2 regions of the Mycobacteroides abscessus ATCC 19977 genome follow, and region 2 is predicted to be linked to the other one. Evidence: riboswitches for the same ligand, from Rfam matches in the RefSeq annotation. Region 2 holds a riboswitch; the other holds the start of a gene.
The links. Region 2 has a riboswitch for S-adenosylmethionine ahead of MAB_RS18690 (bifunctional o-acetylhomoserine/o-acetylserine sulfhydrylase). Riboswitches for the same ligand answer to the same signal wherever they lie in the genome.
Positions count from the first base shown of each region.

Region 1: another riboswitch for S-adenosylmethionine. It lies ahead of MAB_RS02750 (aminotransferase class V-fold PLP-dependent enzyme); the one in region 2 lies ahead of MAB_RS18690 (bifunctional o-acetylhomoserine/o-acetylserine sulfhydrylase).

Region 1 covers NC_010397.1:499,250-515,478, forward strand. The annotation lists gene MAB_RS02695 (CocE/NonD family hydrolase) at 1-303, opposite strand, end outside; gene MAB_RS02700 (hypothetical protein) at 314-2,104, opposite strand; gene MAB_RS02705 (GDP-mannose 4,6-dehydratase) at 2,175-3,107, shown strand; gene MAB_RS02710 (DUF2304 domain-containing protein) at 3,063-3,458, opposite strand; gene MAB_RS02715 (glycosyltransferase family 2 protein) at 3,458-4,156, opposite strand; gene MAB_RS02720 (DUF2628 domain-containing protein) at 4,294-4,593, shown strand; gene MAB_RS02725 (WS/DGAT/MGAT family O-acyltransferase) at 4,572-5,957, shown strand; gene MAB_RS02730 (lipopolysaccharide biosynthesis protein) at 5,965-7,224, opposite strand; gene MAB_RS02735 (M1 family metallopeptidase) at 7,221-8,573, opposite strand; gene MAB_RS02740 (Pls/PosA family non-ribosomal peptide synthetase) at 8,570-12,598, opposite strand; gene MAB_RS02745 (TerC family protein) at 12,767-13,732, opposite strand; SAM riboswitch class IV at 13,989-14,101, shown strand; gene MAB_RS02750 (aminotransferase class V-fold PLP-dependent enzyme) at 14,134-15,429, shown strand; gene MAB_RS02755 (flavin-containing monooxygenase) at 15,513-16,229, shown strand, end outside.
Region 2 covers NC_010397.1:3,737,321-3,753,549, forward strand. The annotation lists gene trpS (tryptophan--tRNA ligase) at 1-141, opposite strand, end outside; gene MAB_RS18675 (exodeoxyribonuclease III) at 206-1,027, opposite strand; gene MAB_RS18680 (alpha/beta fold hydrolase) at 1,181-2,059, shown strand; gene MAB_RS18685 (NADP-dependent isocitrate dehydrogenase) at 2,140-4,377, opposite strand; SAM riboswitch class IV at 4,572-4,719, shown strand; gene MAB_RS18690 (bifunctional o-acetylhomoserine/o-acetylserine sulfhydrylase) at 4,892-6,253, shown strand; gene metX (homoserine O-acetyltransferase MetX) at 6,250-7,404, shown strand; gene MAB_RS18700 (class I SAM-dependent methyltransferase) at 7,429-8,166, shown strand; gene MAB_RS18705 (hypothetical protein) at 8,223-8,900, shown strand; gene MAB_RS18710 (DUF3017 domain-containing protein) at 8,905-9,234, opposite strand; gene MAB_RS18715 (bifunctional methylenetetrahydrofolate dehydrogenase/methenyltetrahydrofolate cyclohydrolase) at 9,231-10,076, opposite strand; gene MAB_RS18720 (nitroreductase family protein) at 10,129-10,779, opposite strand; gene MAB_RS18725 (NADH:flavin oxidoreductase) at 10,869-12,047, shown strand; gene MAB_RS18730 (hypothetical protein) at 12,058-12,375, shown strand; gene MAB_RS18735 (winged helix-turn-helix transcriptional regulator) at 12,399-12,809, opposite strand; gene MAB_RS18740 (NAD(P)-dependent oxidoreductase) at 12,896-13,489, shown strand; gene MAB_RS18745 (ATP-binding cassette domain-containing protein) at 13,583-16,168, shown strand; gene MAB_RS18750 (pentapeptide repeat-containing protein) at 16,184-16,229, opposite strand, start outside.

The DNA of each region.
Region 1 (16,229 bases), 1.8 Mb from region 2:
TCCGTACTGGCCTCGGGTGTCTTGCACGATCACCTGAAACCCCTGACGCGCCAACAGCATTGCCCACAGTTGGCTCACCATGCCGCGCTTGTCGTATGGGGTGCGAAAGATGACGGCCGGCAGCGGGTGCTGACCGGGTGGGCGGAAGTGGTCGGTGGAGAGTCGCACCCCGTCGGGCATCCGCACCGTGATGTCCCGCTGCGTCTGTATATCGGTGGTGAGTGGTTCGGGCAGGTCGAGTAGCTTCTCGAGGACGGGTGCGGACAGTCGTCCGGTCCACGTCAAAGCCAGTTCTTCGAGCATGGCGCCCAATCTACCGGGGGGCGAGCGCACCTACCGGCCCGACGGCGACGCACAGCGACAATGACTGTGTAATAGGTTGCAGGATAATCGCATTCCCTGAACCTGGGAGTCTGATGAAGACCCGGTTGAGCCCGGGGCGCACCGGGACCCTGACCTTCGGGCCATTGGTGAACGATGCCCACACGGCCCCCTCGGTATTGGCCAGGTAGTTCAGCTCGACAATCCAGTCCGCGGGTAGCAGCGGACCGTTCAACGGCAGGGTTTGTGTGGACTGCACCAGGTATCCGCATCCGGATACCGGCCCCTCGGTGATAGCACGAACCCATGTCACCTGGGCGTCCAGCAGGTGGCCGTTGCGGTCGAGCATCCGTAACTGTGTTGTGGTGGAACCGATCTCCGGCCTGGGGTGCACCAGCGCGAACATGTGGCTGAGCAGATTCTCCGGCCGAACCACATTCTGCAGAACCAGCGGGTCGACCTCCTGGTCGAGTACCGCAGGCCCGGTCGCCACCGCGGCAAGGGATGCTTTCACGGTTGCGATGTAGGACGAGGCGGGGTTGTTGCGCCAGCTGCGCAGGTAAGCGACCGTCGAGACCAGGCTGCTCGCCACGAATAACGCCAGCACCAATGCCACCGCTGTGGTGCGCTTGGCCGAGCTGTCCAGCCGTCCACTGCCCGGCCGGTTCGGCGCGGTGAGGCCCACCGCGGCCAGTAGCGCCGCGACCACCACCAGGTCCGGCAGATATCGCAGTGTCTGTGCGAGCAATAGCGCAGTAAATGCCGATGCGCGCATCAGGTAGATCGGCACCTCGCTGGCCACCAGGTAGCCGAGCAGTGTCACCCACACCAGACCAAGCCGCTGCTTGCGGTAGCAGGTCAGCAGGATGGTCGTGCCGAGGGCGAGCGCACCCAGTCCGATCACGAACGACGACGGTTCGGCCCAAGGCGAGCTCGGCACCCAGCGATCCCAGCGCCACGGCCCACCCACCAAACCGGGCAGCACCCCATGCGTGAACGAGCGTTGCAGCAGCGACCATGTCATGGACAGATCGGTGCTCCACCGTTTCTGATCGACCACCACCAGGTAGAGGACAATCCACGCCCCGGTGAGTGCTCCGGCCGGGATCCAGACCAACGCGCCCCGCCGCCACGTTCGGGTCAGTGACGACCACCCGTGCCCACGTAAGTAGGCCAGCAGGGCCAGCACGGCGAACGCCACGAAGGGGATGACCACGGACTTCTCGAAAAACAGCAGTCCGGCGAGGAACACGCCCATGGCTGCTGCGGCATATCTGCGGTCGCCGGTGCGATCCAGCAGGACCACGTCGGCCACGAACCAGCACATCGCGGCCAGCATCGGCAGTGAGTTCAGCGCCGCTGCCCACCACGTAAACCCGGGCACCGCCAGGGGTGTGAACAGCGTGAAGGTTAGTGGGACCACGAGCACCGGCCGCCAGCCGAGGATTGCCCATAGCGCCCGCAGCAGTGCCAGCGACGCCAGTGCCTGCAAAACCACCAGGCTTACCGCGGGCCAGAACCAATTGAGGGGGGCGAACTTGGTGATCATGCCCGCGAGCAGGAAGGCCGCAGGCATGACGTGCCCGTCATGGTCATCGAACAGATACGACGGCGCGAACAGGTCCTGTGTTCCGGCGCGGCCCACCAGAATCAGGTCGTCCCAGTAAAAATCTCCCCCGAACGCCAACACGCCCCGAACCGCTAGCTGCGCCACGATGAGAGCTGCCGCGGCGGCGGCAACGGGGTTCAGGTGGGGGAGTCGGGCTCGCACTGCAGAAGGCATTTGGGCCCGACCCTATCTGTAGGGTGGGGCCGAATGCCGTGAGCTATGCGAACACAGAGGGAGTCGCCACGTGCGGGCAATGGTTACCGGAGCTGCAGGATTCATCGGGTCGACGCTGGTTGATCGCCTGTTGGCGGACGGGCACGAGGTAACGGGACTGGATAACCTGGCCACCGGCAAGGTGGCGAACCTGGAGGCCGCCGAGGCGAATGCCAAGTTCACATTCGTCAAGGACGACATCGTCGAGGCCGACCTGGACGCTGTAGTCGCCGAATACTCCCCTGAGGTGATCTTCCACCTGGCCGCGCAGATCGACGTACGTCACTCGGTGGCCGACCCGCAGTTCGATTCCTCCGTCAACGTCGTCGGTACGGTCCGGCTCGCAGAGGCCGCGCGCAAGGCGGGCGTGCGCAAGATCGTGCACACCTCGTCGGGCGGATCGATCTACGGCACCCCGAAGCAGATTCCGACCAGCGAGACAGTTCCCACCGACCCGCACTCGCCATACGCGGCGGGCAAGGTGGCCGGCGAGATCTACCTCAACACCTTCCGGCACCTGTACGGGCTGGAGTGCTCGCATATCGCCCCTGCCAATGTGTATGGGCCTCGACAGGATCCGCATGGTGAGGCCGGGGTTGTCGCGATTTTCGCGCAGGCTCTGCTCTCCGGCCGCTCCACCAAGGTGTTCGGCGATGGTGGCAACACTCGCGACTACGTGTTTGTCGACGACGTGGTGGAGGCCTTCGTGCGGGCCTCCGGCCCTGACGGTGGCGGGCAGCGTTTCAATGTCGGCACCGGTGTGGAAACCAGTGACCGGCAACTGCATTCGTTGGTGGCCGCGGCGGCGGGCGCACCGGATGATCCCGAGTTTCATCCGCCGCGGCTGGGCGACCTGCGTCAGTCGTGCCTGGACGTCGGTCTGGCCAAGAGGGTGCTGGGCTGGGAGCCGCGGGTGCCGCTAGCGGACGGGATCAGAAGGACCGTTGACTTCTTCCGGAGCTAGCTCCGGAGCAATATCGCCGGACGGGGGCTCGGCACCGCGTAGCGCGACCGCCCTGGTCAGCCGTGAGTAACGCAGCTCGAGGTCCTTGAAGCGCAGATACGTGCTCAGGGTGGTGAATGCGAACGCGATAATCAGCGCGTAGAGCATGAGGTCGGTGCCACGGCCCAGCCCGAGCCAATGCGCCAGTGTGGTGGTGTCGTTCGGGCGCAGGATGGCGTAAATGCCGGCGACCACAAACACCACGAACCCGAGTTTGACCCATGCCTTGGCCTGCGCGGTGCTGCGTGAACGCAGCAGATAAACCAGCAACAGCAGCACTGCGACGATCAGTAGCGGCTGTATCCAGGTGATCACGGCAACCTCCGGCGGAATGCGGTGTCGAACATGATGTTGACCCCGTTGATCAGCGACTGGCCCTTGGCCATCGAATACTCGGTGTACAGGATGTCGACCGGTTGTTCTGCTACCCGCCAATGGTTTTCGGAGATCATCGCGATGAACTCGCTGGCGTGACCCATGCCGTTCATGGTGATGTTGAGGCCATTGGCGACCGTTCGGTTGAACACGCGCAGACCGTTGTGGGCGTCGGTCAGGTTGAGGCGCCGGGTCCGGGGGCTCAGCAACACAACGGTTTTCAGCACTATGCGTTTGATAAGAGGCACATGTCCGGGACCCGAGCCCGCGCCGAAACGAGTGCCGACGATGATATCGAGGGGCTCCAGACGCAGTCTGTCCACCATGGCCACCACGTCTTTGACTTGGTGCTGGCCGTCGGCATCGAATGTCACGAAGATCTGCGCACCCGGCTGCGCGCGGGCGTACTCCACGCCGGTTTGGATCGCCGCGCCCTGCCCGAGATTGACCGGATGCCGGACCACATGCGCGCCGGCGCCATGCGCGAGCGCGGCGGTCCGGTCGACGCTGCCGTCGTCCACGCAGACGATATTGGGGAAGGTGCCGAGTGCCGCGGCGATGACGTCGGCGATGACTGGTCCCTCGTTATAGGCGGGGATGACCAGCCAGACGTCGGTGTTACCGGTGTTGCTCACTGGGATCAAGGTAGCACCGGGACCGGCTGTGCGACTGCTGTGCCAGTCCTGTGCCGGTTCTACCGGCGTGACTGACACCCAGGACCGCCAGGATTTGGCGGAGATTTGGCGGGCTCATCTGCTTCTTTGTCAAGGGTATGTGGCAAAAGGGCCTCACCCTGGCCGGAGTGTGGTTGGTGCTCAACATCGTGTGCGCAGTGGTGGACCTTCCCCATGGGGCCGTGCAGGGCGCCAGTGTCGGCGTCGCGGCGGCAACGATGAGCGTCGCCAACTATGCCCACTACCTGCACTACGTCAGGGCAGCCAGTCGTGGAATCTGTTCGAGGGCTACGGCAAGTGGCGCTGATCAGATCGAGATCCAACGGTTCGTCGCATTCCTCACAGCGGGAATGCGGTCGGGGCTAGTGTTTCCGCCATGCAACGGCTGTCTGGGGTAGATGCGGCGTTCTGGCACGCCGAAACGGCGGGCTGGCATATGCATATTGGGGGACTGTCGATTTACGACCCCACCGATGCGCCGGACTACAGCTTTGAGCGGGTACGCGCCCTCATCGTGGAACGTCTGCCGTCCATGCCGCAACTGCGCTGGCGGGTCACCGATGTTCCGCTGGGACTGGACCGGCCGTGGTTCGTCGAAGACGAGGAGCTCGACCCCGACTTTCACATCCGGCGGATCGGCGTACCCGCCCCTGGTGGCCGCAAGGAGCTGGAAGAGCTTGCCGGACGGCTGATGTCGTACAAACTCGACCGGTCGCGGCCGCTGTGGGAGCTATGGGTCATCGAGGGTGTCGAGGGCGGGCGGGTGGCCACGCTGACCAAGATGCATCATGCGATCGTCGATGGGGTGTCCGGTGCGGGCCTGGGCGAGATCCTGCTCGATATCGCACCCGAACCGCGTCCCGCCCCGGACGACACCGTCGGGTCATTGGTGGGGCTCGGGCTACCGAGTCGCGAGCGCATCCTGCTGAGCGCGCTGGTGAATGTCGGTGTCAAGACGCCCTATCGCGTGGCCCGGTTGGTCCAACAGACGGTCCGTCAGCAGCTGGCGGTCTTTGGTATGGAGCGTAAATCGCCCGGGTACTTCGAGGCGCCGCATACCCGATTCAATGCGCCGGTCTCGCCGCACCGGCGCATTTCCGGGGCACGGCTGGACCTTGCGCGCGTCAAGGCACTCAAGGACGCATTCGGTGTCAAGGTCAACGATGTGGTACTGGCGATAGTCGCGGGTGCCGTCCGCGACTACCTGGCCAAGCGCGACGAATTCCCGGACAAACCACTTATCGTGCAGATTCCGGTCTCGGTGCGTACCGAGGAAACCGATGGCGTGGTCGGCAATCAGGTCAGTTCGATGACTGTCTCACTGGCCACTGATATCGACGACCCAGCTGAGCGGATCCAGGCGATCTACGAGGGCACCCAGGGTGCCAAGGAAATGGCGCGTGCTATGTCAGCACACCAAATCATGGGGCTGACCGATACCACGCCGCCGGGGCTGCTGCAGTTGGCGGCACGCGCCTACACCGCCAGCGGATTGTCCCGGAACCTGGCGCCCATCAACCTGGTGCTGTCCAATGTTCCCGGCCCGTCGTTCCCGCTCTACATGGCCGGAGCGCGGCTGGAGTCGATGATCCCGCTCGGCCCACCGGTCATGGACGTGGCGCTGAACATCACCTGCTTCTCCTACCTGGAGCACATGGATTTCGGATTTGTCACCACACCGGAGGTGGCCGCTGATATCGATGAGATGGCCGACGGTCTGGAAGCCGCACTCGTGGAGTTGGAGCACGCCGTGGGGATCTGAGTGCCGATCAGTCAAAGATGTCTTCGGCGAGCTGTGGATCCCGCCAGAACGCGAGCGCGATCAGGTGCACCACTATCCCGACGACGGGTCCGCCGAGCAATGCGATCACCGTGCGTTCTTCCAGTCCCAGCGGCAGCAGTAACAGCAGCGCGGAAACCACAGTCGCGCCAACCCATCCCGCGGAGTACGCACGGTGGCGGGCGTGTGCCACGGTGGCCGCTCCGGTGAGTGTCAACAGCGCGATCATGACCGCACCGGCGGTCAGCCAGCCCAGGAGTGGGCCGCCTGCCTGGTATGCGGGATCGAACACCGTTCGCAGCAGCCAGGGGCCGATCGACGCCGCCAGGGCGATACCCGCAGCGCCGACACCTAGGATGATCGCGGCGGGGGTGGCCAGGGCGCGCAGGCGCCGGTCCTGCTCATCCACGAAGTGAGCGATGAGGTTGCCTTGCAATGCTGTTAGCGGCACCAAAAGGGGTGCGCGGGTCAGTGTGACTGCCAGGATCACCACACCGCCGGTGGTGCCCAGGTCGCCCGCCGTCGATTGCAACAGCACCGGGAAGCCCATCACCAGGACCGCGCTGGCCGCTGCCGCCGCGATCGAATGCCGGGCGCCGCGCAGGAACTCCATGGTGTCCACGAGTGCCGGCACCTTGAGCGCGTCGCGGGTTGGTTTCGAGACCAATGTGAGCAGCAACCAGGACATCGAGCCTGACACGGTCGCCCACAAGTATCCGACGAGTCCGAGGGTGGCTGCGAAGGTGACGATGGCGACCACCAACCGGATGCCCGCATCGGTCACCATGAGAACGCCGTACTGCGTCCAGCGACTTGACCCGGCCAGTGCGCCCAGAGTGGTGGCGTGCATGCAGAAGCCGGCGAGTCCTCCTGCCAGTAATGCCACACTCAGCCAACGGAACTCGGTGAATACATGCGATGCCCACAGCGGTGCGGTGCCGACGATCAGGACGGCGGAGGCGATCGCGAAAGCGGACGCGATCCTTACCGGCAAGGTGGTGGCCAGCGGGGAACGGTCCCGCTGCGCCAGCGACAGCCGCACTTCGCGCGTGGTCTCCTGCAGCAGCCCGTTGGCGGCACCCGTCACCAAACCGAATGCGCCCCAGAAGACGCCGAATACCGAGAACAACGCGGGACCCAGCTCGCGGGCTGCCAGGTACAGCACGGCGTATCCGCAGATCGCGCTGACGGCGGTGGCGGCACCGATGCGCGCGACGCTGGAGCGGGTGCTGGGACCGGCGTCGGTCACTTCCGGTCCAAGGGCGGGAGCTGCTTCTCGTAGAGCCATGCCGTCCACAGCGGGCGCAGGGATTCATCGGAGTACCCGGCGGCCAGGCCGGTGAAGTCGTCGGTAATGACGGTGCTGTGCCGATATCGGGTGGTCCAGTCCTGCAGCAGTGCAAAGAATTTCGTATCACCGAGGCGCAATCGCAGGGCGTGCAATGTCAGTGCTCCGCGCTTGTATACGCGATCGTCGAACATCAGTTGTGGGCCGGGATCGGCCAGAATCAGGTCTTGCGGTAGATCTTTCAGCTTTTGATGGTAGTGGCGGGCGCGCGCGTCGGCGGTCGGCCCGCCGGATTCCTCGGACCACAGCCATTCGGCGTAACAGGCAAATCCTTCGTGCAACCAGATGTCGCGCCAGCGGCGCGCGGTAACGCTGTTGCCGAACCACTGATGGGCCAGCTCGTGCGCCACGAGTCGTTCTGAATGCCGGGAACCGTCGCAATGGTTGGCGCCGAATACCGAAATTCCCTGTGCCTCCAGTGGGATATCGAGGTCATCATCGGTCACCACCACGGTGTATCCCGCGGCGAACGGATAGGGACCGAACTGTTTGATGAACAGCTTCATCATCTGCGGCTGTCGGCCGAAGTCGTGCTCGAACCTATCGCGTAGCCGTGATGGCAGCGCAGCGTTCATCGAGATGGGGTTCTTGGCAAGCTTGACCAGCTGGTAGTCGCCGATCTGTAGTGTCGCCAGATACGGCGCCATGGGCTCGGGCTGTTCGTACGTCCAGGTGGTATGGGCGGCCCGGACGCGTCGGGATATCAACTCTCCATTGGAGATAACGCAATATGGGCTGTCGCTGGTGATGACAAACCGATAGCTCGCCTTGGAGCTGGGGTGGTCGTCGCAGGGGAACCAGGATGCCGCACCGTTGGGCTGTCCGGCCACCAGCACCCCGTTGGACAGCTCCTCAAATCCGACATCACCCCACATGCTGTTGATCGGGCGTGGTGACCCGCCATAACGAATCACGATGGTCATCGCGGCACCCGCCGGGATCGCGGATGCCAGTTTTATGGTGATCTTTCCGGCGCGATGACCGAAATGTGTCGGACGTCGACCGTTCACTGTCACCTTCGCGACACCGAGGGTGTCGGCGAGGTCGAGGGTGAACTCCTTGATGGTGGCCAGGGTGACGGCGGTGATGTTCGCGGTGCCGGTCAGCCGGTTGATGGCCACCTTGTATTCGAGGTCCAGCTCGTAGCGGGACACCCGGTACCCGTAGTTGCCGTTTTGGGGCAGATAGGGATCGATGACCGGAGGCCGCGGGGGGAGCCGTTTGGCTGCCTTTTTGCCGGGTTTGGTCATGCGGCCCCGGAATTCTTGTTTGGGGAGACCTTGCCGCTCTTGGGCTTCTTCGGTGCCATCGGATCCAGCTTGCCCCATGGCGAAATGGGATTGCCCTGCCACCTGGTGGACGGGGGTACCACGTCACCGCGCACCACCAGGGACGCGGGGCCCACGGTGGCGCCGGCACCGAGCTCGGCCGCGGGTAGCGCCACGCAGTGCGGCCCCAGCGTGGCGCCTTCGCCCAGGACCACGGTGTCCATCCGCATGATCCGGTCGTGGAACAGATGTGTCTGCACCACGCAGCCGCGATTCACGGTCGCGCCCCTGCCCAAGGTCACCAGGTCGGCCTCGGGCAGCCAGTACGTCTCGCACCACACGCCCCGGCCGATCTTGGCGCCCAGCCCGCGTAGCCACCAGTTCTGCATGATCGTTCCCGACGCGGCACGTGCGAACCAGACGGCGGCAACGGTTTCCACGAAGGTGTCGGCAACCTCGTTGCGCCAGACGAACGAGGACCAAAGCGGCTTCTCGACGGCCTTGGTGCGGCCCACCACCAACCATTTGGCCACCACACTGACAACACCTGCCACGGCGCCGGCAATCAGCAGCACCACACCGCTCAGCGCCCCGGCCACCCAGAAATTGAACCCAATGGCGATGTTTTGCAGTGTCAGCAGCACGCCGACGCCGATACCGAAGGTCACGATGATAGGGATGATGCGGCAGGTCTCCACGATGCCGCGCATCACCTTGAGGCGGAACGGCGGCTCGAAGGTGAGCGTAGAGTCTGCGCCATCAGCCTTGCGTCGCAACCGCTTTGGTGGGCTCCCGATCCATGAGGAGCCCGACTTAGCCTTATGTGGAGTCGCGGACAGGACGGCGACCAAGGCGTCGTTGGGCACTTTGCGTCCGGGCTGGGTGATTCCTGAGTTGCCCAGAAACGCGCGCTTGCCGATCCGGGCCTTGGCGATGTGGATCCAGCCGCCGCCCAATTCGTAGGAGGCCACCATCGTGTCGTCGGCCAAGAACGCGCCATCGTCGACCTCGGTGAACTTCGGCACCAGCAATGCTGTCGAAATCTCGGTGTCCTTGCCGATCTTCGCGCCCAGAATGCGCAGCCACCAAGGCGTGAGCTGGCTGGCATAGATGGGGAACAGGTAGTTGCGCGCGGCGTCCATCAGGCGTTCGGTGGCCCACAGCTGCCAACCCTGTCGGCTGCGGACAGGGTGGTAGCCCTCGTGGACGCCGAGTGAGAGCAGTCGCACCAGGACAACGGTGATGGCGGCGTACACGACAACACTGACCAGCGCCGCCGCGGGCGTCCACATGAGGGCGGGTACAACGGCTCCGCAGATCGTCGCGGCATCGCGGATGCCGTATGCGACCACGGCCAAGCCCGCTGCGAGGGCCAGCAGCGGAAGCCCGCCCAGCAGAATCGATGTCAACCCATAGATGGGCACCCATTGTCCCGCGCGGGGCGGTCGGTAGTCGGGCCAGGGATGACGGGCTTTACCGGATTTGACGGCCGGTGAGCCCTTCCAATACTGGCCGTTCTTGACCCGCCCGACGACCCCGGAAGCCGGTGCGACGTCGGCGTTCTTGCCGACGACCGCGCCCGGCAGCAGGGTGGTGCGGGCGCCGACGGTGGCGTCGTCGCCGATGACGATGGGGCCGACGTGGAACTTATCGCCATCAACCCAATGCCCGGAGAGATCGACCTCTGGTTCGACGGAACTGCGGTCTCCCAGCTCCAACCAGCCGGTGACCGGTGGTGAAGAATGCAGATCGACGCCATTGCCGACGCGCGCCCCCAGCGCGCGGGCGTAGTAAACCATCCACGGTGCGCCGGAAAGGTTCTCGGCACCACTGGCGGTGGCGAGACGGTCGGCGATCCACACTCGCAGGTGCACGCTGCCGCCGCGCTCATAGGTGCCGGGCTTGACGCCCGACAGTAGCAATCGTGCACCGATGACGGTGATACTCATGCGCCCCACGGGGGTAATGAACAAGACGAAGGCTGCCAGCAGTACCCACCAGTTGACGGTTACCAACCATGGCACCCCGCTGAATGTCGCGAACACATTGTTGGCCAGGGCAAGCCATGTCGCCCATTGCAGGCCCGTGAGAGTGGTGAGCGGAATGGTCGCCACCAACTGAGCCAGCTCGGCAAGCCGTGGTACAGGTTTGACGACGCGGGGCTCCACCTCGATGGGAGGTGCCAGCTCATCGAGATAGGTGGCCAACGATCCGAGTCGCGGCTGGTCGTACAGGTTGGCGACGGTTACCTGCGGATAACGTTGCCGCAGCGCCGCAACCAGCTGAGCGGCGGACAACGACCCGCCGCCCAGCGCAAAGAAATCGGCCTCCGGTCCGTCGACGGGGGCGGCCAGGATGTCCCGCCATAGACCGGCGAGCCACCCCATGGTGCCGCCCAGTTCGGGTGCTTCGTCATCGGCCCCGGCTCCCGGTGGCGGCCAGGGCAGGGCGTTGCGATCGACCTTTCCGGATGTGCGCGTGGGCAGCTCATCGAGTTTGACCAGTCGCGGTACCAGCGCGGCCGGAAGCGACTCGGCCAGGCTCGCGCGGGCTGCGGCGATATCGAAGTTCGGATCCGCGCTGGCGATATAGCCGACCAGCAACGGGGTGCCGCTGGCGGTCTTGCGCACCGCGGCCGCACCTGCGCTCACACCGGGCAGGTTGACCAGCGCGGCATCCACCTCGCCCAGTTCGATGCGGCGGCCACCGACTTTCACCTGGTCGTCGGCGCGGCCCTGGAAGTACAACCCGTCCGGTTCCAGGCGTACCAGATCTCCGCTTCGGTAGGCTCTCGACCAACCCAAAGTATCGAGCGGAGCGTACTTTTCGGCATCCTTTTCTGGGTCCAGGTACTTGGCCAGGCCGATACCGCCGATGACCAGTTCGCCGACCTCGCCGTAGCCGACCTGGTTGCCGTGAGGGTCCACGACCGCCAGATCCCAACCGGGCAGCGGCAATCCGATGCTGACGGGACTCACTCCGTCGAGCCTGGCCGCGCATGCCACCACGGTCGCCTCGGTGGGCCCGTAGGTGTTCCAGACCTCGCGTGTGGCACCGTCCTCGCCGGTGGCCAGCCGTTCGGCCAGGTCGGGTGGGCACGCCTCGCCACCGAAGATCAGCAGTCGCACCGCCTCCAGCGCCTCGGCCGGCCACAGCGCGGCCAGAGTGGGCACCGTCGAGACCACGGTGACATCGCGCGAAACCAGCCATGGACCCAGATCCATGCCGCTGCGCACCAGTGAACGGGGCGCCGGAACCAGGCAAGCGCCGTACCGCCACGCCAACCACATCTCCTCGCACGAGGCGTCGAAGGCCACGGACAGTCCGGCAAGTACCCGATCGTCCGGACCGATCGGGTTGTCCTGCAAGAACATCTGTGCTTCAGCATCGACAAACGCGGCTGCGTTGCGATGAGTCACCGCCACCCCCTTGGGGGTGCCGGTGGAACCCGAGGTGAAGATGATCCATGCGTCGTCGCGGGGCGTCGGTTTGGCGGCCCGCCACCCACGCGACGATCCGGGTCCGCGAACCAGTCCGTCGGGAGTGATCACGGCGGCCACCTGTGCCTCGCCGAACACCAGCGCGGCGCGCTCGTCGGGGTCGTCGGCATCGACGGGCACGTAGGCGGCGCCCGCTGCCAGGGTCGCGAGGATCGCCACATACAGCGAGTAGCTGCCCGACGGCATCCGGATACCGACGCGGTCACCACGCCCGATGCCGCGGGCGCCGAGCCATTCGACGCTCGCTTCCATGTCGACGATCAGCTCCGAATAGGTGAGCTGAATGGTGCCGTCGTCGATGGCCGGCGCATCGGGATTCTCCGCGGCGGTGGCGTAGAGGATGTCGATCAGAGTCCGCGCCGCGGGCGCCGACCTACCGAGCAGATATTGCGGGGGTACCGGGTGCGCCGGGGCTTGCTGGGCGACGGGTTGAGCCGCGTGCTCAGGCGCCGAATCCGGTGCCTCTTGGTGCGCGCGGCTCATGGGTGACTCGTCGGGGCCGGTCACGCTGCTCCTCGTAGTTTCCGCGATCGGATGGGCTGCCGCAGCGAAGCCTATCGGTCCGGCCCCAGCGAGGCTCGTCGCCGCGCGGATGTGGGGTCATGGTCGGGGACGCCCCTCGCGCGATCGAGTTTGCGGTCGATGTGTTGGGCCTGCTGAGGGCTGTGGGGACGCCTATGGAGCCGTGCGCCGGGTCTTGTACAAGCTAGCGACCGTGGTGACGAGCAGGGTCACCACGATCACCGCAAGGCTTGCCAGCGTGGGAATCTCGGGCACGTGTACCGGCTCGCCGCCGTTGATGAACGGCAGTTCATTTTCGTGCAACGCGTGCAGGATCAGTTTGACGCCGATGAAGAACAAGATGAACGCCAACCCCTGCGATAGGTACACCAGACGCTTAAGCATGTCGCCGAGCAGGAAGTACAGCTGACGCAGACCCATGAGAGCGAACACATTGGCCGTGAATACCAGGTATGGCTCTTTGGTGAGCCCGTAGATGGCGGGGATCGAGTCGAGGGCGAAGAGCAGGTCGGTGGTACCCAGTGCGACGATCACCAAAAACATCGGTGTCATCAGTCGCGTTCCGTTTTCCCGCACCCACAAGCGCAGACCGTCCCACTTATCGGTGGTCCGCAGGTGCTTGCGGGCGAACTGCACTACGGCATTGTCGGCGTCGTCGTCGTGTTCGGTATCGCGCGCGAGGTTGATGGCGGTGTACACCAGGAACGCGCCAAAAAGGTAGAAGATCCAGGAGAACTGGTTGATGGCCACCGCGCCCAGGGCAATGAAGATGCCGCGGAAGATCAGGGCCAGGATGATGCCGACCAGCAGGGCTTCTTGCTGATAGACCCGGGGCACTTTGAAGCTGGCCATGATGATCAGGAAGATGAACAGGTTGTCCACCGACAGGCTGTACTCGGTGAGCCAGCCCGCGTAGAACTCCAGCCCGTACTGGCTCCCGTGGAAGAACCACACCCACAGGCCGAAGGCCACCGCAAGCCCTACGTAGATGCTGAGAGCGGTCGCGGTTTCGCGTGTCGAGGGCTCGTGGGGTTGTCGGCCGATCACGATGACGTCGACCAACAGGATCGCGACCGTGACGGCCAGGGTGATGATCCACTCGAGCTGGGACACCTGCATTTCAGAACCTCCGGTCGTCAAAACGCCGGAGGTCTCTTCCGCCGGCAGATGGCCGGCCCGCGGCACCGACCGGACCGCCAATGGCCGATGTGATGACGACACCGCAGCGAAGGAATACTCCCCTCCAGTAGTCAGTGTGCCCTACAGGCGTGGGTCATCGGAAATCGGGCCGGACGGCCGAGCTGACGTTGCGGGTTTGAATCATCGTGCGCAAGGCGGTTGACGGTGGCGGGGGCCGACGGGCACACTGCCGTCAGGTCATGAGAACCAGCGACAAGCCCTGGCTAGCTGGTCGGCAACCCTCCACCACGGTGGGGTGCTCCAGGTGACGACCTGGCCGCGCTCAACCGTGCGTGGCAAGCGTGGACTCGCCGGGCGGGTCCGGTGAGATGGGATGTCACATGTCAGTGTCCACACAAGCGGTGTCCGGGCAGCCATTCGCGCGGGTGGTCGGAGCCGACACCAAAGTTCCTTTGGCTCACGGAGGCTGGGTCAGATACGCAAACTTTGATTACGCTGCCAGCGCGCCCGCACTCTGCGATGTCGCGGACCGGGTCACCGAACTGCTGCCGTATTACGCCAGCGTGCATCGCGGCGCGGGCTACGCCTCACGGGTCTGCACCCGGCTCTATGAGGGGGCGCGGGAAACCGTCGGCCGTTTTGTCGGCGCCCGCGCCGACCACCACGTGATCTTTACCCGCAACACCACGGATTCGCTCAATCTGCTGGCGTCTGCGGTGCCAGGCGAGGTAGTTGTGCTCGATATAGAACACCACGCAAACCTGTTGACCTGGCAGCGATATGGCGCCCGGGTAGTGGCGCACCGAACGACCGTGCCGGATACCGTTGCCGCGTTGGACGAGGAGCTGGCGCGCCGGCCGACCGCGCTGCTGGCCGTCACCGGCGCGTCCAACGTCACCGGTGAGGTACTTCCGCTCGGCGAACTCGCGGCGGCAGCCCACCGGAACGGAGCGCGGATCGCCGTCGACGGTGCGCAACTGGCTCCGCACCGACGAATTGACCTGGCAGCAGCCGGGATTGACTACTTGGCGTTCTCCGGGCACAAGCTGTACGCACCGTTCGGTGCAGGAGTCCTTGTGGGGCAAGCTGACTGGCTTGACACGGCGCGGCCCTATCTGGCCGGTGGAGGCGCTGTCCGCAATGTGGATATCGATGAGGCGCAATGGTTCACCGGCCCGCAGCGGCATGAGGCGGGTACGCCCAATGTGGTCGGGGTCGCAGCGATTGCTGCCGCGTGTGAGGCGCTGACCGTCCTCGGCGACCTAGGTCACGCCGAGGACGCGCTCACCGTGCAACTGCGTGATGGGCTCGAGGCGATTGAAGGCGTTGATACGCTGCGTATTTGGGAGGGCGATCGCGACGTACTGGGCATCGTGTCTTTTACGGTCGCCGGGTATGCGCCGTCGGTTGTCGCCGCCTACCTGTCAGCCGAGCACGGTATCGGGCTGCGTGACGGACGATTCTGCGCGCACCCGCTGTTGGCCAGACTCGGCGCGCCGGGTGGTGCGCTACGGGCGAGTATCGGGCTGGGCACCACGGCCGGCGACATCGCGCGCCTGCTCGGCGCGATCAACGAACTCGTCCGGCGCGGACCGGGCTTGGCCTACATCGAGCGTGACGGTCAGATCGGACCGGTGGACGATCCGCGCCCGCTCCCGGATTTCCTGGCGGCCTGAATCCGCAATCCACATATCCGTAACTATTAATACGTGGTACTTTCAGTTCGACACATAACGGGTCGGACTGACAAGGACGTCTAATGACTAGTGCGCGTGTGCGGGACGGCGAAGCCCGCGGGCTTCGCCAGGGTGTTCCCGACCATGAGGTCGTGATCATCGGCGCCGGCTTCGGGGGTATCGGTGCCGGAGTCGAATTGACCAAAAGGGGGGTCCACGACTTTGTGATCTTGGAGAAATGGGGGGCTGCCGGCGGCACCTGGCACGCCAACAAATACCCAGGCGTCGCAGTCGACATACCGACTTTCATCTACAGCTTCTCCTACGACCAGAAGACGACCTGGTCGAAGTTCTTCACACCCGGAGACGAGCTAGAGCAGTACGCCAACGAACTCGTCGACAAGCATGAGCTGCGCGGCAAGATTCGATTCAACACACGGGTGGTGCGCCAGGATTTCGATGAGTCCCAGAATATCTGGGTGCTCACACTGGAGGGCGGCGGCGTGGTCACCGGCCGGCACGTCATCGCAGCCACCGGAGGGCTGGAGCAACCCAAGCTCCCGGAGATAGACGGTATCGACTCCTACAAGGGCGTGCTTATGCATACAGCGCTGTGGGACAAGGATATTGAGCTCGCTGGAAAGCGAGTAGCCGTCATCGGGACCGGTGCCACGTCGCTACAGATGGTTCCGGAGATCGCGCCACAGGTGGGTCATCTGACGGTGTTTCAGCGCACACCTATCTACGTGGGGCCCAAACCGGACTGGCGATACAACGGGTTCTGGCGGGCACTGTTCGGC
Region 2 (16,229 bases):
GACACAGAACAGCGCCTCGTACTCGTGCTGCAACCGCACCCACTGCTGCACCGCACCCAGCACGTTTCCGAGGTGAAGAGAATCGGCGGTGGGCTGAATACCGGAGAACAGGCGTCCCCGGGCGGCGGTTTCGGCAGTCATAGTGCATCCATCCTGGCATGCCCGGTCAAAGCGATTCTGGCTGCCGCTCTGGCCGCAAGGCGCCCTACCGGTACTCCACCGTCACCGGGGCGTGATCGGACCAGCGCAGCGCGTAGGCATCGGCCCGCTCGACCCTCGCCGAATGTGCCCGTCGCCCAAGATCGGCCGTGGCCAGGTGATAGTCGATGCGCCACCCGGCATCGTTGTCGAAGGCCTTGCCGCGCCACGACCACCAGCTGTACGGCCCGTCCACATCCGGATGCAGTAGCCGGAAACTGTCTACCCAGCCGGCCTCGAGCAACGAGCCCACCCATGCCCGCTCCTCCGGCAGGAAGCCGGCCTTCTTCTGATTTGCCTTCCACGCCTTGATATCTCGTTCGGTATGGCCGATGTTCCAATCGCCGCAGATCACCGTATCCCGCCCACTGGCGGCCAGGACGGCCATCCGCGCGCCCACGGCGGCCATGAAGCGCTCCTTCTCCTCCTGACGAGCGGTGCCCGCCTCACCGGTGGGCAGATAGATGCTCGCGACGGTCAGGTCGCCGATCTCGGCCTCCAGGTACCGGCCCGACTCATCGAATTCGCCACCGTCGGCGTCCAGGGCCACCCGGGTGGAGGCCGCCGGAACGCGGCTCAGAATCCCTACGCCGCTGCGTCCCTTCACGCTGGAGGCGGCACTCACCACCTGCCACCCGGCGGCCAGGGCTGGGGCCAGCGCCTCCCGCAACTGGTCCTCCTCGGCGCGCACCTCCTGCAGACACACGATGTCGGAGCTCGTCTGCTCCAGCCAGGGCAGCAGTCCCCGATTCTCCGCGGACCGCTCCTTGACGGCCGCACGAATGCCATTGACGTTGATGGTGGTGACGGTGATCTTCTGGGCGCTCATCGGTCGCCGACGATAGTCGAGCGCCCTGACAGTGATGAGCCGCTGGGGCGAAGAACAACCAGCACTGCGGAGTAGGCGAAGAAGACGGGGCACGGTAAATTGACGCAACAGACAGTAATGTCAACGCAGATGTTGGCGCACTAGGAGGACCGCATGCTGGAAGCCATCTTGTCGAAGCCGTCAAACCGGCGTGCACCCATCGAGATGGGTGAGGGTGAGCCGGTCCTGCTACTGCATCCGTTCATGCTGTCGCAGTCGGTATGGGAAACCGTTGCCGAGCAGCTCGCCGACGCCGGGTACGAGGTGTTCGCGCCCACGTATCCGGGACACAACGGTGGCGGCCCGATGCCCAAGCTGCCTCCGTTCTCACAGCGGTCGGTCGACGTGTACCTGGACCAGATCGAACAGATCATGGATCAGAAGGGCTGGGAGACAGCACATCTGGTGGGCAACTCGCTGGGCGGCTGGATCGCCCTGGGCCTGGCACTGCGCGGCCGCGCCCGCAGCGTCACCGCTATCGCGCCGGCCGGTGGCTGGACCAAGTACTCGCCGCTGAAGGCGGAGATCGTGGTGAAGTTCGCGGCCATGCTGCCGTGGCTGGCATTCTCGCGGCTGCTGGGGCGCCGCGCGGCGGGGCTGCCGTTCGCGAAGTTCGCCACTGCGCGCATGCTGTGCGGCGAGACCGAGGCGCTGAGCCTGCCGGACTTCCACAGCATCTTCGAGGACATCACGCACTGCCCGGCGTATTTCGCGTCGCTGACGTCGATCCTTCCCGCACCGGGTCTGGAGAACCTCGACACCATCTCGGTGCCGGCCCAGCTGGTGCTGTGCGAGAAGGACGAGATCGTGCCCCCGGGCCGCTTCGGCAAGCTGATCGGCGAAGGACTGCCGGGCAACGCACGGCGGATCACGCTGGCGGGCATGGGCCATGTGCCCATGCTGGAGGCGCCCGGTCAGGTCACCGAAGTGATCACCGACCTCATCGATCCCTTGGTTTCGGCCAAGCGCAGCGCCGCGTCCGACGCCGGATAGCAACACGTAAACGCCGACACGCCGCGTTCTGCGCGCCCCTCTCGGGAAACGCGTCAGAACGCGGCGTGTCGGCGTTGGTTCTAGACCTCGACGGACGCCAGGGCGGCGTTGAACGTCTGGCTCGGCCGCATGACGGCGTTGGTCTTCTCGGGGTCCGGTGCGTAGTAGCCACCGATATCGGCCGGGCTGCCCTGCACGGCGGCAAGCTCGGCCACAATCTGATCCTCGTTCTCGACCAGCTGCTTGGCCAGCGGTGCGAACAGCTCGGCCAGTTCCACGTCTTCGGTCTGCGCGGCCAGCTCGGCCGCCCAGTACAACGCCAGATAGAACTGGCTGCCACGGTTGTCGAGCTCGCCGGCCTTGCGGGACGGACTCTTGTCGTTCTCCAGCAGCTTTCCGGTCGCGGCATCCAGCGTGGTGGCCAGAATCTTGGCCCGGGCGTTCCCGGTCTTGATGCCCAAGTCTTCGAGGCTGACGGCCAGTGCCAGGAACTCACCGAGCGAATCCCACCGCAGATGGTTCTCCTCGACCAGCTGGCTCACGTGCTTGGGCGCCGACCCCCCGGCGCCCGTCTCGTACAGTCCGCCTCCGGCCATCAACGGCACGATGGAGAGCATCTTGGCACTGGTACCCAGCTCCAGGATCGGGAACAGGTCGGTGAGGTAGTCGCGCAGGATGTTGCCGGTCGCGGCGATGGTGTCCTTACCGCGGATCAGTCGCTCCAGGGTGTACCGCATGGCCCACACCTGAGGCACAACCTGAATCTTGAGGCCCTCGGTGTCGTGATCCTGCAGGTATTCCTTGACCTTCTTACGCAGTTCCACCTCGTGCGGACGCTCGGTGTCCAGCCAGAACACCACGTTCATCCCCGACTCGCGCCCCCGCGTGACGGCGAGCTTGACCCAGTCCTGAATAGCGGCATCGGTGACGACCGGCATGCGCCAGATATCGCCCTCTTCAACGTTCTGTGTCAGCAGTACCTCGCCGGTGTCGATGTCGACGATGTCGGCGACACCGGCCTCGGCGATCTCGAAGGTCTTGTCGTGGCTGCCGTACTCCTCGGCCTTCTGCGCCATCAGACCGACGTTGGGAACGGTGCCCATGGTCCTCGGGTCGAACTGGCCGTGGGTCTTCACGAAGTTGATCATCTCCTGGTAGATCCGGGAGAAGGTCGACTCGGGGTTGACGGCCTTGGTGTCCTTGAGCTTGCCGTCGGCGCCGTACATCTTGCCGCCGGCCCGAATCATGGCCGGCATCGAGGCGTCGACGATCACGTCGCTGGGCGAGTGGAAGTTCGAAATACCCTTGGCCGAGTCCACCATGGCCAGCTCCGGCCGGTGCTCGTGACAGGCGTGCAGGTCGCGGATGATCTCCTCGTGCTGCGACGCGGGCAGGGCCTCGATCTTGCTGTACAGGTCCGACAATCCATTGTTGACGTTGACGCCCAGCTCGTCGAACAGCTTCTGGTGCTTTTCGAAGGCGTCCTTGTAGAAGATCTTGACCGCGTGGCCGAAGACGATGGGGTGGCTGACCCGCATCATGGTCGCCTTGACGTGCAAGGACAGCATCACACCGGTCTTGTAGGCGTCTTCGATCTGCTCCTCGTAGAAGTCGCAGAGCGCCTTCTTACTCATGAACATGCTGTCGATGATGTCGCCCTTGCCCAGCTTGACCTCGGGCTTGAGCACGACGGTGTCACCGCTCTTGGTGGTCAGCACCATCTTCACCGTGCGGTCGCGATCCAGCGTCAGCGACTTCTCTCCGTGGTAGAAATCGCCCTCCTTCATGGTGGCGACATGCGTGCGCGAGGCCTGCGACCACTCGCCCATGCTGTGCGGGTGCTTGCGGGCGTACTCCTTCACCGCCTTCGGGGCGCGACGGTCCGAGTTGCCTTCACGCAGAATGGGATTCACCGCACTACCGAGACACTTGGTGTACCGCGCCTTGATCTCAGTTTCTTCTTCGTTCTTGGGGTCCCCCGGGTACTCGGGCAGCTTGTAGCCCTTGCCCTGTAGTTCCTTGATCGCGGCCAGCAGCTGCGGCACCGACGCACTGATATTCGGCAGCTTGATGATGTTGGTTTCCGGAAGCTGTGTCAGGCGGCCCAGCTCGGCCAGGTTGTCCGGAACACGCTGGTCTTCGGGAAGGTACTCGGAGAACTCGGAGAGGATGCGTGCGGCAACGGAGATGTCACTGGTTTGGACGTCGATACCCGCCGGCCCGGCGAATGCCCGGATGATCGGCAAGAAGGAGTACGTCGCGAGCAGCGGCGCCTCGTCTGTCAGCGTGTAGATGATGGTCGGCTGCTGCGCACTCATTAGTCACTCCCGGCATCGTTGATCGGACTTGTTGGTCGGTCAAAATCTCAGGTACCCCGTGGGTCACACGGATGCCCTATTCAGTATCACGTCGCCTTCGAGCCTAGGCGGGCGGACGGCCTGTGATCGCGCTCCCATATGCGCTTCGACTACCTGGTGGCAACCATTCGGTGAATTGCGATACGCTGCTAAGCGGTCATGAGTACCAGCGTCAAGCCCCGGCTCGCTGGTCGGCAACCCTCCAACCGCGGTGGGGTGCCCCGGGTGATGACCAGGTTGAGTAGCCGACTGGGCTGTCAGAGGTTGATGACGGAACAGTCGGCCACACGGCAAGCGCGGGTCCGATGGCGGGCCCCGAGAAGACAGGTTGGCCCGATGGAGTATTCGTCACCCGGGGGTAGGTCCCTGCGTTCCTGTTGTCGGTTCCGGTTGTTCTTCGCGCCAGCGGCTCATCAGCACTGTCGCTGTTGCCCCCAGCCCTGACTGCCCTACCCGACTACCCCAGGAGAGCGCCATGACCGATATCGATCCCACCACAGCAGACAGTCGCTCGGACAAGCCTCGCTCCGCCCAGTGGGCGTTCGAGACCAAGCAGATCCACGCGGGCCAGTCCGCCGACGCGGCAACCAACGCGCGGGCCCTGCCGATCTACCAGACCACCTCCTACGTCTTCAACGACACCGCGCACGCCGCGGCGCTCTTCGGGCTGTCCGAAGAGGGCAACATCTACACCCGCATCGGCAACCCCACCCAGGATGTCGTCGAGCAGCGCATCGCAGCCCTGGAAGGTGGCGTGGCCGCGCTGCTACTTGCCTCCGGACAGGCGGCGGCGACCCTGGCGATCGTGAACATCGCACAGGCCGGCGACAACATCGTCTCCAGCCCGCGCCTGTACGGAGGCACCTACAATCTGCTGCACTACACGCTGCCACGACTGGGCATCTCGACTACCTTCGTCGAAGACCCCGACGATCTGGAGTCGTGGCGCAACGCCATCACCCCGGATACCAAGGCGCTGTTCGCCGAGTCGATCTCCAACCCGCAGAACGACATTCTCGACATCGCCGGCCTGTCGGAGATCGCGCACGCGGCAGGCATCCCGCTGATCGTCGACAACACCGTCGCCACCCCCTATCTGATCCAGCCGCTGGCACACGGGGCCGACGTCGTGGTGCATTCGGCCACCAAATACCTTGGTGGACACGGCAATGCAATCGGCGGCGTGATCATCGACGGAGGTACCTTCGACTGGACCCAGGGTCGCCATCCCGGATTCACCACCCCCGACCCGAGTTACCACGGCGTGGTGTTCGCCGATCTGGGCGCGCCGGCCTACGCACTTAAGGCGCGTGTGCAGCTGCTGCGCGACCTCGGTCCCGCCATCTCGCCATTCAACGCATTCCTCATCGCTCAGGGTTTGGAAACATTGAGCCTGCGCGTGGAGCGGCACGTGGCGAACGCACAGCGGGTGGCCGAATTCCTTGTCGCACAGCCGGAAGTCACTCGCGTCAACTACGCCGGGCTACCCACATCTCCATGGTACGAGCGCGCGAAGGCCTTGGCCCCCAAGGGAGCCGGTGCCGTGCTCGCATTCGAACTGGACGGTGGTGTCGAGGCTGCGACCACCTTCATCGATTCCCTGACCCTGCACAGCCAGGTCGCCAACATCGGTGATGTGCGTTCGCTTGTCATCCACCCGGCCACCACAACGCACGGACAGCTCTCCCCTGCCGAACAGGTGGCCTCCGGGGTCACGCCGGGACTGGTCCGGTTGGCCGTCGGCATCGAGGGCATCGACGACATCCTGGCCGACCTGGAGTCCGGATTCACGGCCGTACGCAGGCTCAAACAACCCGCGGCGGTGGCATCATCGTGACCATCGAACAGCAGCTTCCGGTCCCCCACATCGCCCTACCCCAGGGCGATGAGATCGCCTATGTACCAATAGGTTCGATCACTCTGGAAAGCGGTGCTGTGATCGACGACGTGACCATCGCGGTACAGAGCTGGGGCGAGCTCTCACCCCGGCGCGACAACGTGGTGTTCGTGTGCCACGCGCTCACCGCCGATTCTCATGTGGTCGGACCCGCCGGGCCCGACCACATCACCGGCGGCTGGTGGGAGGGGATCATCGGCCCGGGCGCGGCGATCGACACCGATCACTGGTGCGCCGTGGCCACCAATGTCCTGGGAGGCTGCCGAGGCACCACCGGCCCCACTTCCCTCGCCCGCGACGGCAAGCCCTGGGGTTCACGATTCCCCGAAGTCTCGGTGCGCGACCAGGTGAACGCCGACGTCGCCGCCCTCGCCCAGCTGGGCATCACCGAGGTCGCGGCCGTCGTCGGCGGTTCGATGGGCGGCGCCCGTGCGCTGGAATGGGCTGTGATGCATCCGGATGCGGTTCGTGCGGCCCTGGTACTGGCAGTGGGCGCGCGGGCCACCGGCGACCAGATCGGCACGCAGAGTACGCAGATCGCCGCCATCCAGACTGATCCGGACTGGCAGGGTGGCGACTACCACGGCAGCGGACGCAGCCCCGGGAAGGGACTGAATCTGGCCCGGCGGATCGCGCATCTGACCTACCGCGGCGAGGTCGAATTGGACACCCGGTTCGGCAACGACCCGCAGGTCGGCCCGGACGGCCCCGAAGACCCCTGGGCGGATGGCCGATACGCGGTGCAGAGCTACCTGGAACATCAGGGCAACAAGTTCGTTCGGCGCTTCGACGCGGGCAGCTACGTCATCCTGACCGAGTCGCTCAACCGCCACGACGTCGGTCGGGGCCGCGGCGGTGTGGAGAAGGCGCTACGCGGCTGCCCGGTCCCTGTCGTGGTCGGCGGTATCACCTCCGACCGGCTCTACCCGCTGCGACTGCAGGAGGAATTAGCGGACCTGCTGCCTGGTTGTACCGGCTTGCGGGTGGTCGAGTCGGTGCACGGCCATGACGCATTCCTCATCGAGTTCGACGCGGTGAGCGAGTTGGTGCGGGAAACGCTCGCACTGGCCAAGGCAACACAGGCTTCGTAAACACCGAACCCAGAGGGAGCGCGAATGCCGGACGCACAGGCAGAACCATCGCTTTCGTTCGGTTCGCAGGCAGCCGCCTACGAACGAGGCCGGCCCTCCTACCCGCCCGAGGCTATCGACTGGCTGCTGCCTCCCGGAGCACACGACGTCCTGGACCTGGGCGCAGGCACCGGCAAGCTCACCACCCGCCTGGTGGAACGCGGACTCAATGTCGTAGCGGTGGACCCCCTCGCGGAAATGCTTGAGGTGCTGAGCAACTCACTCCCCGACACGCCCGCGCTGCTGGGCACCGCTGAGGAGATTCCGCTGCCCGACAACAGCGTGGATGCCGTGCTCGTCGCGCAGGCCTGGCATTGGGTGGACCCCGAACGCGCCATCCCGGAGGTGGCGCGGGTACTACGTCCAGGCGGACGGCTGGGCCTGGTGTGGAATGTACGCGACGAACGCCTGGGATGGGTGTCCGATTTGGGACACATCATCGGTCACGAGAACGCGGCGGACTCGGCAGACGTGGGCGCCCTGCCCGCTCCATTCACCGGGCAGGAACGTCATCAGGTCGAGTGGACGAATTACCTTACCCCGCAAGCACTTCTGGACATGGTCGCCTCCCGCAGCTACTGCATCACCGCCCCCGAGGCAGCCCGGAAGAAGACTCTGCAACAGGTTCGGGAGCTCCTGGCGACCCATCCGGCCCTGGCGCAATCGGCAGGCCTGGCGCTGCCCTATGTCACGGTGAGTATTCGGGCGACCCTGAATCGGTAACACCGGGTGCACCGATTCGCCGCGACGAACGCGGCCGGTGCCGCTACGGTGTACCCGTGCGTACGGATCGCCGCCTGTTGGCAGCCCTCTTTGTCACCACCACACTGCTGACCCCGCCGCTCGCCAGCTGTGGATCACACGGCTCATCCTCGAACGCCAAGAGCGAGTCCGAGCCCACTTCCAGCAGCGCGCCCGCCGAACGGCATACCCGGCAATTCATCCCCGAGCTGGGCATCTACATCAACACCCCCCATGACTGGGTGTCCTTCGCCGACGGAGTGCACAACAACAAGGGAATGGTGACCTACCAGGTCCGGCCCAAGTGGGAGTCGTCGGAGCTGGCTCAGTACGTGCGCATCCGCAAGCTGACGCCTCCCGACGACGACACGGCCGCTCCCGAGGTGAAGCGCTGGCTGGCTTCGTCCAACGCCGACGCGGTAAGCGACTTCGTCAAGACCCGCAAGTCGAAAGTCACTGCAGACAAACGAGATTCATGGGACGGCCCCAATCTGCCCGGAGCCTCGGCCAGCCTGGAACTGGAGAAACCGCCAGCCGCGGAGGGCAAACCTCCGGTCGCGGCGACGCCGAAGATCTACGTGGCATTCGTCGGTCAGGGCGATCAGCGTTGGCAGATCGCCACCACCAATGTCACCGGCGCCAACGGCGAACCGTCCGAGCAGTTCCTCGGCGAGCAGGCCGACTCCATCGCCCGCTCGGTGCAACTGCTGAAATGACGCCCTATCCGGTACCCAGCGGATCGATGGTCAGCGCCAGGTAGACCATCGCCGCCGCCACCGCACCGAGCGCACCGACATCAAAGGTCTTGCTGCGCACCGCCAATAGACCCGCAGTGTCGTCGGTCAGCACCAAGCGCAGTGCCGCCGCGATCCCGACCGCGATGCCGACGACCAGCGCGCCGCGCCGCCAACGATCGGCGATCACCAGCCCCAGCGCCGCCAGAAAGACCGCCGAGACCACCAGGATCGGCCACTGCTCACGGGCGAACCGCTGGATCGCGTCCAACGCTGTCGGGAGAAGACGCCGCGGCCCGGGTTGCAGGGCGGTCACGAACGTTCCGCCCGCTCGATCACATTGGTGAGCAAGAAGGCCCGGGTCAGCGGCCCGACTCCGCCGGGGTTGGGCGAGACGTACCCGGCCACGTCCCAGACATCCTCGGCCACGTCGCCGGTTAGCTTGTCGTCGACCCGGCTCACGCCGACGTCGACCACCGCGGCACCCGGCTTGACCATGTCCGCCGTCACCATGTGCGGCACACCGGCGGCCGCCACGATGATGTCGGCCTGCCGGGTCAGCGCGGCCAGATCACGGGTTCCGGTGTGGCACAGGGTGACTGTCGCGTTCTCCGAGCGCCGGGTCAGCAGCAGCCCGAGTGGACGCCCCACCGTGACACCGCGACCGATCACCACGACGTGTGCCCCGTCGAGCTTCACGTCATAGCGACGCAGCAGATACACGATCCCGCGGGGCGTGCAGGGAAGCGGGGCCTCCTTGCCGAGCACCAGCCGGCCCAGGTTCGTCGGGTGCAGGCCGTCGGCGTCCTTGTCCGGGTCGATGCGCTCCAGCGCCTCGTTCTCGTCAAGATGCTTGGGCAGCGGCAGCTGCACGATGTAGCCGGTGCAATCCGGGTTGGCGTTCAGCTCGTCGATGGTGGCGCACAGTGTGGCCTGATCGATATCGGCGGGCAGATCACGACGGATCGAGTTGAGGCCCACCTTGGCGCAGTCTGCGTGCTTGCCGCGCACATAGGCGTGCGAACCCGGGTCGTCACCCACCAGGATGGTGCCCAGCCCCGGTGTCTTGCCCGCCGCCTTCAGCGCCGCGGCACGAGTGGCCAGCTCCACAAAGATCTCATCGCGGGTGGCCTTGCCATCAAGTCGAGTCGCCGTCACACGGCTAGTATTCCTGGGCCTACAGCTCTTCGCGCAAGCGGCTCATCGCCCCTCACCACGTGTCCCAGTGCAGGACGTCGGCGAGTGGCTGACGCTTGGCAAGCCGGAAGTCGGTACCCACGGTGTATGCGATGGGGAACAAACCACCCTGGGTGACCTTGTCGAACGGGATACCCACGATGTCGGCGGTGCGCTTCTCACCGTCGTCCATCAGATGCAGCGTGGTCCAGGCCGATCCCAGACCGCGGTTACGCGCCGCAAGCATGAAGCTCCACACCGCGGGCAGCAGCGAACCCCACGAGGACGCGGCGCCTACCACCGGCAGATTGTCCAGGCGGCCCTCGATGCAGGGAATGAGGAACAGCGGCGAGCGCTCGAAGTTCTCGGCGAGATAACCGGCGGAGTCCACGACCTTCGCCTTGCGCTCTGCCCGGGTATCCCCCTCGGCGTAGGTGGCTCCCGCCCCCTTGGCGTACTTGTTCCAGCCCTCGCGGTAGATGTCGGCGATCGCCTTCTTCTTCTCGGCGTCCTCCACGATCACCCAATGCCAGCCCTGGTGGTTGGAGCCCGTTGGTGCCTGCATCGCGATGTTCAGACATTCCTCAACAACCGCGCGCTCGACGGGCTTATCGAAATCCAGGCGCTTACGCACCGAACGAGTGGTGGTCAGAACTTCGTCGGCCGACAGATTCAGGGAGGTCATATGACGAACGTACATCCACCGGACTTGCCTAAAATTAGGAGTCCACATCCAGAATTCGCCGGCCATGGGCACGGCGTAATCTGCCGCCCATGGGCAGTGACGCCGCAGGAATTCCCGACGTGCTGGCGCCCGCGCGGCTCGGTCCGATCACGCTGCGCAACCGGACGATCAAGGCCGCGACGTTTGAGGCCGCCTCCCCGGACGCCTTCGTCACCGACGATCTCATCGAGTATCACCGCAGGCCCGCGCTCGGCGGAGTCGGGATGACGACCGTGGCCTATTGCGCGGTCGCGCCCGAGGGACGTACCGAGTATGGGCAGGTATGGATGCGCGAAGAGGCCATCCCCGGGCTGCGCCGCCTCACCGATGCCATCCACGACACCGGCGCCGCCGTCTCGGCTCAGATCGGTCATGCCGGACCGGTGGCCAACGCACGGTCCAACGGATCCCCGGCCCTCTCCCCGATCCGGTTCTTCAATCCGCTGGGCATGAAATTCGCACGCCGCGCCAGCGCCTCCGATATCGACGGCGTCATCGCCGCCCACGCGAACGCGGCCCGGCTGGCAATTGAAGCGGGCTTCGATGCCGTCGAAATCCATTTGGGACACGGATATTTCGTGAGTTCGTTCCTGAGCCCGCTGTTCAACCGGCGCGGAGATGAGTACGGCGGATCGCTGGCCAACCGCGCCAAGGTAGCCCGCGCGGTGGTTCAAGCAGTACGCAAGGTTGCCGGCAGCCGCTTGGCCGTCACCGCCAAACTAACCATGACCGACGGCATCCGCGGCGGCATACCCATCGAGGAGTCTCTACAAACGGCCACCTGGCTACAGGAGGACGGTGGACTCGATGCCCTGGAATTGACCGCGGGCAGCTCCCTGGTCAATCCCATGTACCTGTTCCGTGGCGACGTGCCGATCCGCGAACTCGCCAAGGGCTTCCCCAAACCCATGGGTTGGGGCGTACGCCTGACCGGAAAGAAGTTCTTTCGGTCGTACCCCTATCACGACGCGTTCTTGCTCGAGGATGCCCGTCGGTTCCGCGCCGAACTGGACATACCGTTGATTCTGCTGGGCGGCATCACCGGTGGTGAATCGATGGACCTGGCCATGGCCGAGGGCTTCGAGTTCGTGGCCATGGGCCGCGCGCTACTCGCCGATCCCGACCTGGTGAATCGGGTGGCGGCCGACCGGGCATCTCATTCGCGGTGTACCCACTGCAATCAATGCATGGCAACGATTTTCAGCAAAACGCACTGCGTGCTCACCTAGCATCACTGTCATGATGACAGCGGCCGCGGGCCGGAAACCGGGGACTGCGGAGACCGTTGTCAGCTGGCTGTTGTGGGTGCTGGTGAGCGCGACGGCGGGCGTTGTCGCGTTCGCCTCGATCTTTCCGCTCGCCTTCAGCGGCGCGGCACCCGAACAGGCCGACGCGGCCGCCGCGGTGTTCGTCTGGGCGTTGTTCACCGTATGTGCGTGCGTGGCCGCACCGATAGTGATGGGCGTTGGCCACTGGCGTCATTGGCACATTTGGTACTGGCCGACGCTATGCGCGTTGGTCCTCGTCAGGACGCTCTTTTTGCTGCACAACCTCTGAACTTCACGCACGCCAGGACGTATTCACCCAATGGCTGTGTCTGTCGACGGCATGTCCCCGTCGTGGGCTTCCCGATTGCGGACGATGTGGGCCACATTGCGCTCCGCCCACGTCCGTAGTTGGTCGATGGGCTCACGCAGGGACAGCCCCAACTCGGTCAGCTGGTATTCCACCTTCGGCGGGACGGTGGCATAGGCCGTCCGTTTCACCAGCCCGTCACGGAGCATCGAACGCAATGTGGAGGTAAGCACCTTGCCGGTGACGCCGCCGATCCGATCTCGTAGGGCAGTGAACCGCATGGGTCCGTCGGCAAGGGCCGCGACCACCAGGACCGTCCACTTGTCCCCGATCCTGTCCAGCACGATCCGGGTAGGGCACTGCGTATCGAACAGGTTTCCCCACCAGTCATCCGTGGGCTGTGACGAGGGATACATTGAAAGCTCCATTAGTTACTTTGAGGTACCAAGTTACCATTGGATACCTTGGGGCGTCCACACAAATCGACGAAGGGACGTGCCCCATGAAGATCGCAATATTCGGAGCAACCGGAATGGTCGGCTCGCGCATCGCCGCCGAGCTACGCAGCCGCGGACACCAGGTGACCGGATACAGCCGCCGCGGTAGCGACTCCACGCGGGCAGGAACACTCACCGACGGCGCTCTGGTGGCAACGGTCGCCGCCGGACACGACGCCGTAGTTTCCGCGATTGGACCGAGCCGTTCCGGGGAACCGCACAGCGAATTCATCGAAGCAATCACCGCGGCCGCCGCCAACCTCCACGGCACCCGCCTGTTCGTCGTGGGCGGGGCAGGAACGCTCCGCGTCAACGGGGTACGCCTGGTCGACTCCCCCGAATTCCCCGAGCCATACCGCGCCGAAGCGCTGGCTCACGCCGCGGCGCTCGACACACTTGAGCAGACTGCGCAGGACGTGGACTGGGTCTACCTTTCCCCGGCGCCGCTCATCGAGCCGGGAAAACGCACGGGTTCATACCGCGTTGCAGGCGACGCCCCGGCCGGGCAGAGCATCTCGGCCGAGGATTATGCGGTCGCGGTCGCTGACGAACTCGAGCACCCGGCACACCGCCGTGAGCGTTTTACGGTCGCCAATTGACGCTGTGCACGAGCGCACAACTCTGTCCTAGAGCCGGTGAGCCCCGGCGCGGGAAGACTGACCACTGACTGTGAACCGATACAGTCGATAGCGATGACTGGTCGGGAAGCACCCACTCTCACGGTGGTATTCGACGGTGACGAGCGAAAGTTCGCGCCCGGGCACGATATTCATATCGGCCGCGATATCCACGCCGATGTACGCATCACGCACCCGTTGGTGTCGCGTATCCACCTGATAATCAGGTTCGTTGACGGTAAATGGATCGCCGAGGACCAACGCAGCCTCAACGGCATCTTTGTCAACGGCCGCCAGGTCGGCTGGGTCGAGGTGCGCGACGACACCGTGATCAACCTGGGCGACCCCGGGGGCCCACGGCTGACGTTCGCGCTTGGAGGCCTGGGGGGCGAGACACAGCTCGGCATCGCTCCCCCGACCATGCGTGGTTATGTCTCCGGCGCACAGCAGCAGGCCCCCTACACGGGCGCGCAGCAGCACGGCACCACCGGCCAGCCGTACCACAGCACGCAGCAGCACTATCCCACCGGCGGCTATCAGTCCGGCCCGCAGACCTACGGCCAGCCGCCCAGCCAGCAGCATCCGTACGGGGCTGCGCCTTCGGGCCCACAGACGTACGGAACCTCGGGACCGACCCGGCCACGCCAGCAGTACCCGTCGGAACCCACGCCGGTACCGGCGTCTTACTCCAATGAGCCCGTCGAGCCCTTCGGCACCCGGGCGATGCGCGCACTCGGGATCGGTGGCGCACCCAAGCCCACCCCCGGCGCGATCACCGTGGGCCGCGCCCCCGACAACACCATCGTCGTCAATGACGTGCTGGCCTCGCGTCACCACGCGTTGTTGCTACCCACTCCCGGCGGCCTGGAGATCCAGGACCTGCACACCATCAACGGCACCTTCGTCAATGGTGTCCAGGTGGAGCAGTCGTCGCTGCGCGAAGGCGACACCGTCACCATCGGTAACGTCGACCTGGTCGTCCAGGACGGCACGCTGGTCAAACCGACGACTGCCACCCGCGTCGGCGGCCTCGAAGTGCAGAGCATCGACTTCGTCGTCGAGGGCGGCAAGAAGCTGCTTGACGACATCAGCTTCTCGGCTGGTCCCGGCTCGTTGACCGCGGTCATCGGTCCTTCCGGGGCGGGCAAGTCCACCCTGGCCCGGCTGATCGTCGGCAACACCCAACCGTCGGCGGGCAAGGTGTCCTTCGAAGGGCACGGGGTGCACGCCGAATACGCCGTCATGCGAAACCGCATCGGCATGGTGCCGCAGGACGACGTGGTGCACCCGCAGCTCACCGTCAGTCAGGCGTTGCACTACGCCGCCGAATTACGGCTGCCGCCGGATACCACCAAGGAGGATCGCGAGCAGGTCGTGTCCCGGGTTCTCGAGGAACTCGAGATGACCAAGCACGCCGAGACACGCGTCGACAAGCTGTCGGGTGGACAGCGCAAGCGCGCCTCGGTGGCCATGGAGCTGCTGACCGGCCCGTCGCTGCTGATCCTCGACGAACCCACATCCGGGCTGGATCCGGCGCTGGACCGTCAGGTGATGAGCCTGATGCGCCAGCTCGCCGACGCGGGCCGTGTGGTCGTGGTGGTCACGCACTCGCTGACCTACCTGAGCTACTGCGACCAGGTGCTGCTGCTGGCGCCCGGCGGCAAGACCGCCTACTGCGGGCCGCCCCGCAGCATCGGTCAGGAGATGGGCACCACCGACTGGGCCGATATCTTCGCCAACGCCGCGGCCGATCCGGACGGGGTGCATCAGGCGTATTTGTCGCGGCATCCCGCCGCCAACAAACCCGCCACGGCGGCAAGCCCGCCCGGCGACCTGGGCAAGCCCCCCAAGACCAGCCTGCTGCGGCAAGTCTCCACGGTGGCACGCCGGCAGGGGCGACTGATCCTGGCCGATCGTGGGTACTTCATCTTCCTGGCGCTGCTGCCATTCGTCCTGGCGGGCTTGGTGTTGTCGGTACCCGGCAGCGCGGGATTCAACGTGGCACTGCCCGACAACCCGAACGAACCGGGTCTGCTGCTGGCGCTGACGAATCTCGGTGCGAGCTTCCTGGGCCTCGCGCTGACCATCCGCGACCTCATCGGTGAACGGGTGATCTTCCGGCGAGAACAGGCGGTAGGCCTGTCCGCCACGGCCTACCTACTCGCCAAGATCATCACCTACTGCGGCGCCGCCATCGTGCAGTCGGCGATCATGACGGCCGTCATCGTGATTGTCCGTGGCGGTCCCACGCAGGGCGCGGTGCTGTTGGGAAGCGCGAACTTCGAGCTGTGGGTTGCCGTCGCGGCCACCGCATGTGCGGCCACCGTACTGGGCCTGGTGCTGTCCTCGCTGGCGACCTCGGCCGAGCAGGTGATGCCCATGCTGGTGATCGCCACCATGACGCAGATCGTGTTCAGCGGTGGCCTGATCCCGGTGACCGGACGTGCCGGGCTGGAACAGCTTTCGTTCCTGTTCCCGTCGCGCTGGGGATTCGCGGCCACGGCCGCCACCTGCGACTTGCGCAAGCTGGTACCGGTGGGACCGCAGGACGAGTTGTGGAACCACGACGCGGGAACCTGGCTGTTCGATATGGGCATCCTGGGGCTGCTCTCGCTGGTGATGGCCGGGTTCGTACGCTGGCGCATCCGCCTGAAGGGCTGAGCGTCGCCGGGGCATCTAGCCCCCGTGCACGTCCAATCCGTGCGCGGCGGCGAACGCGATG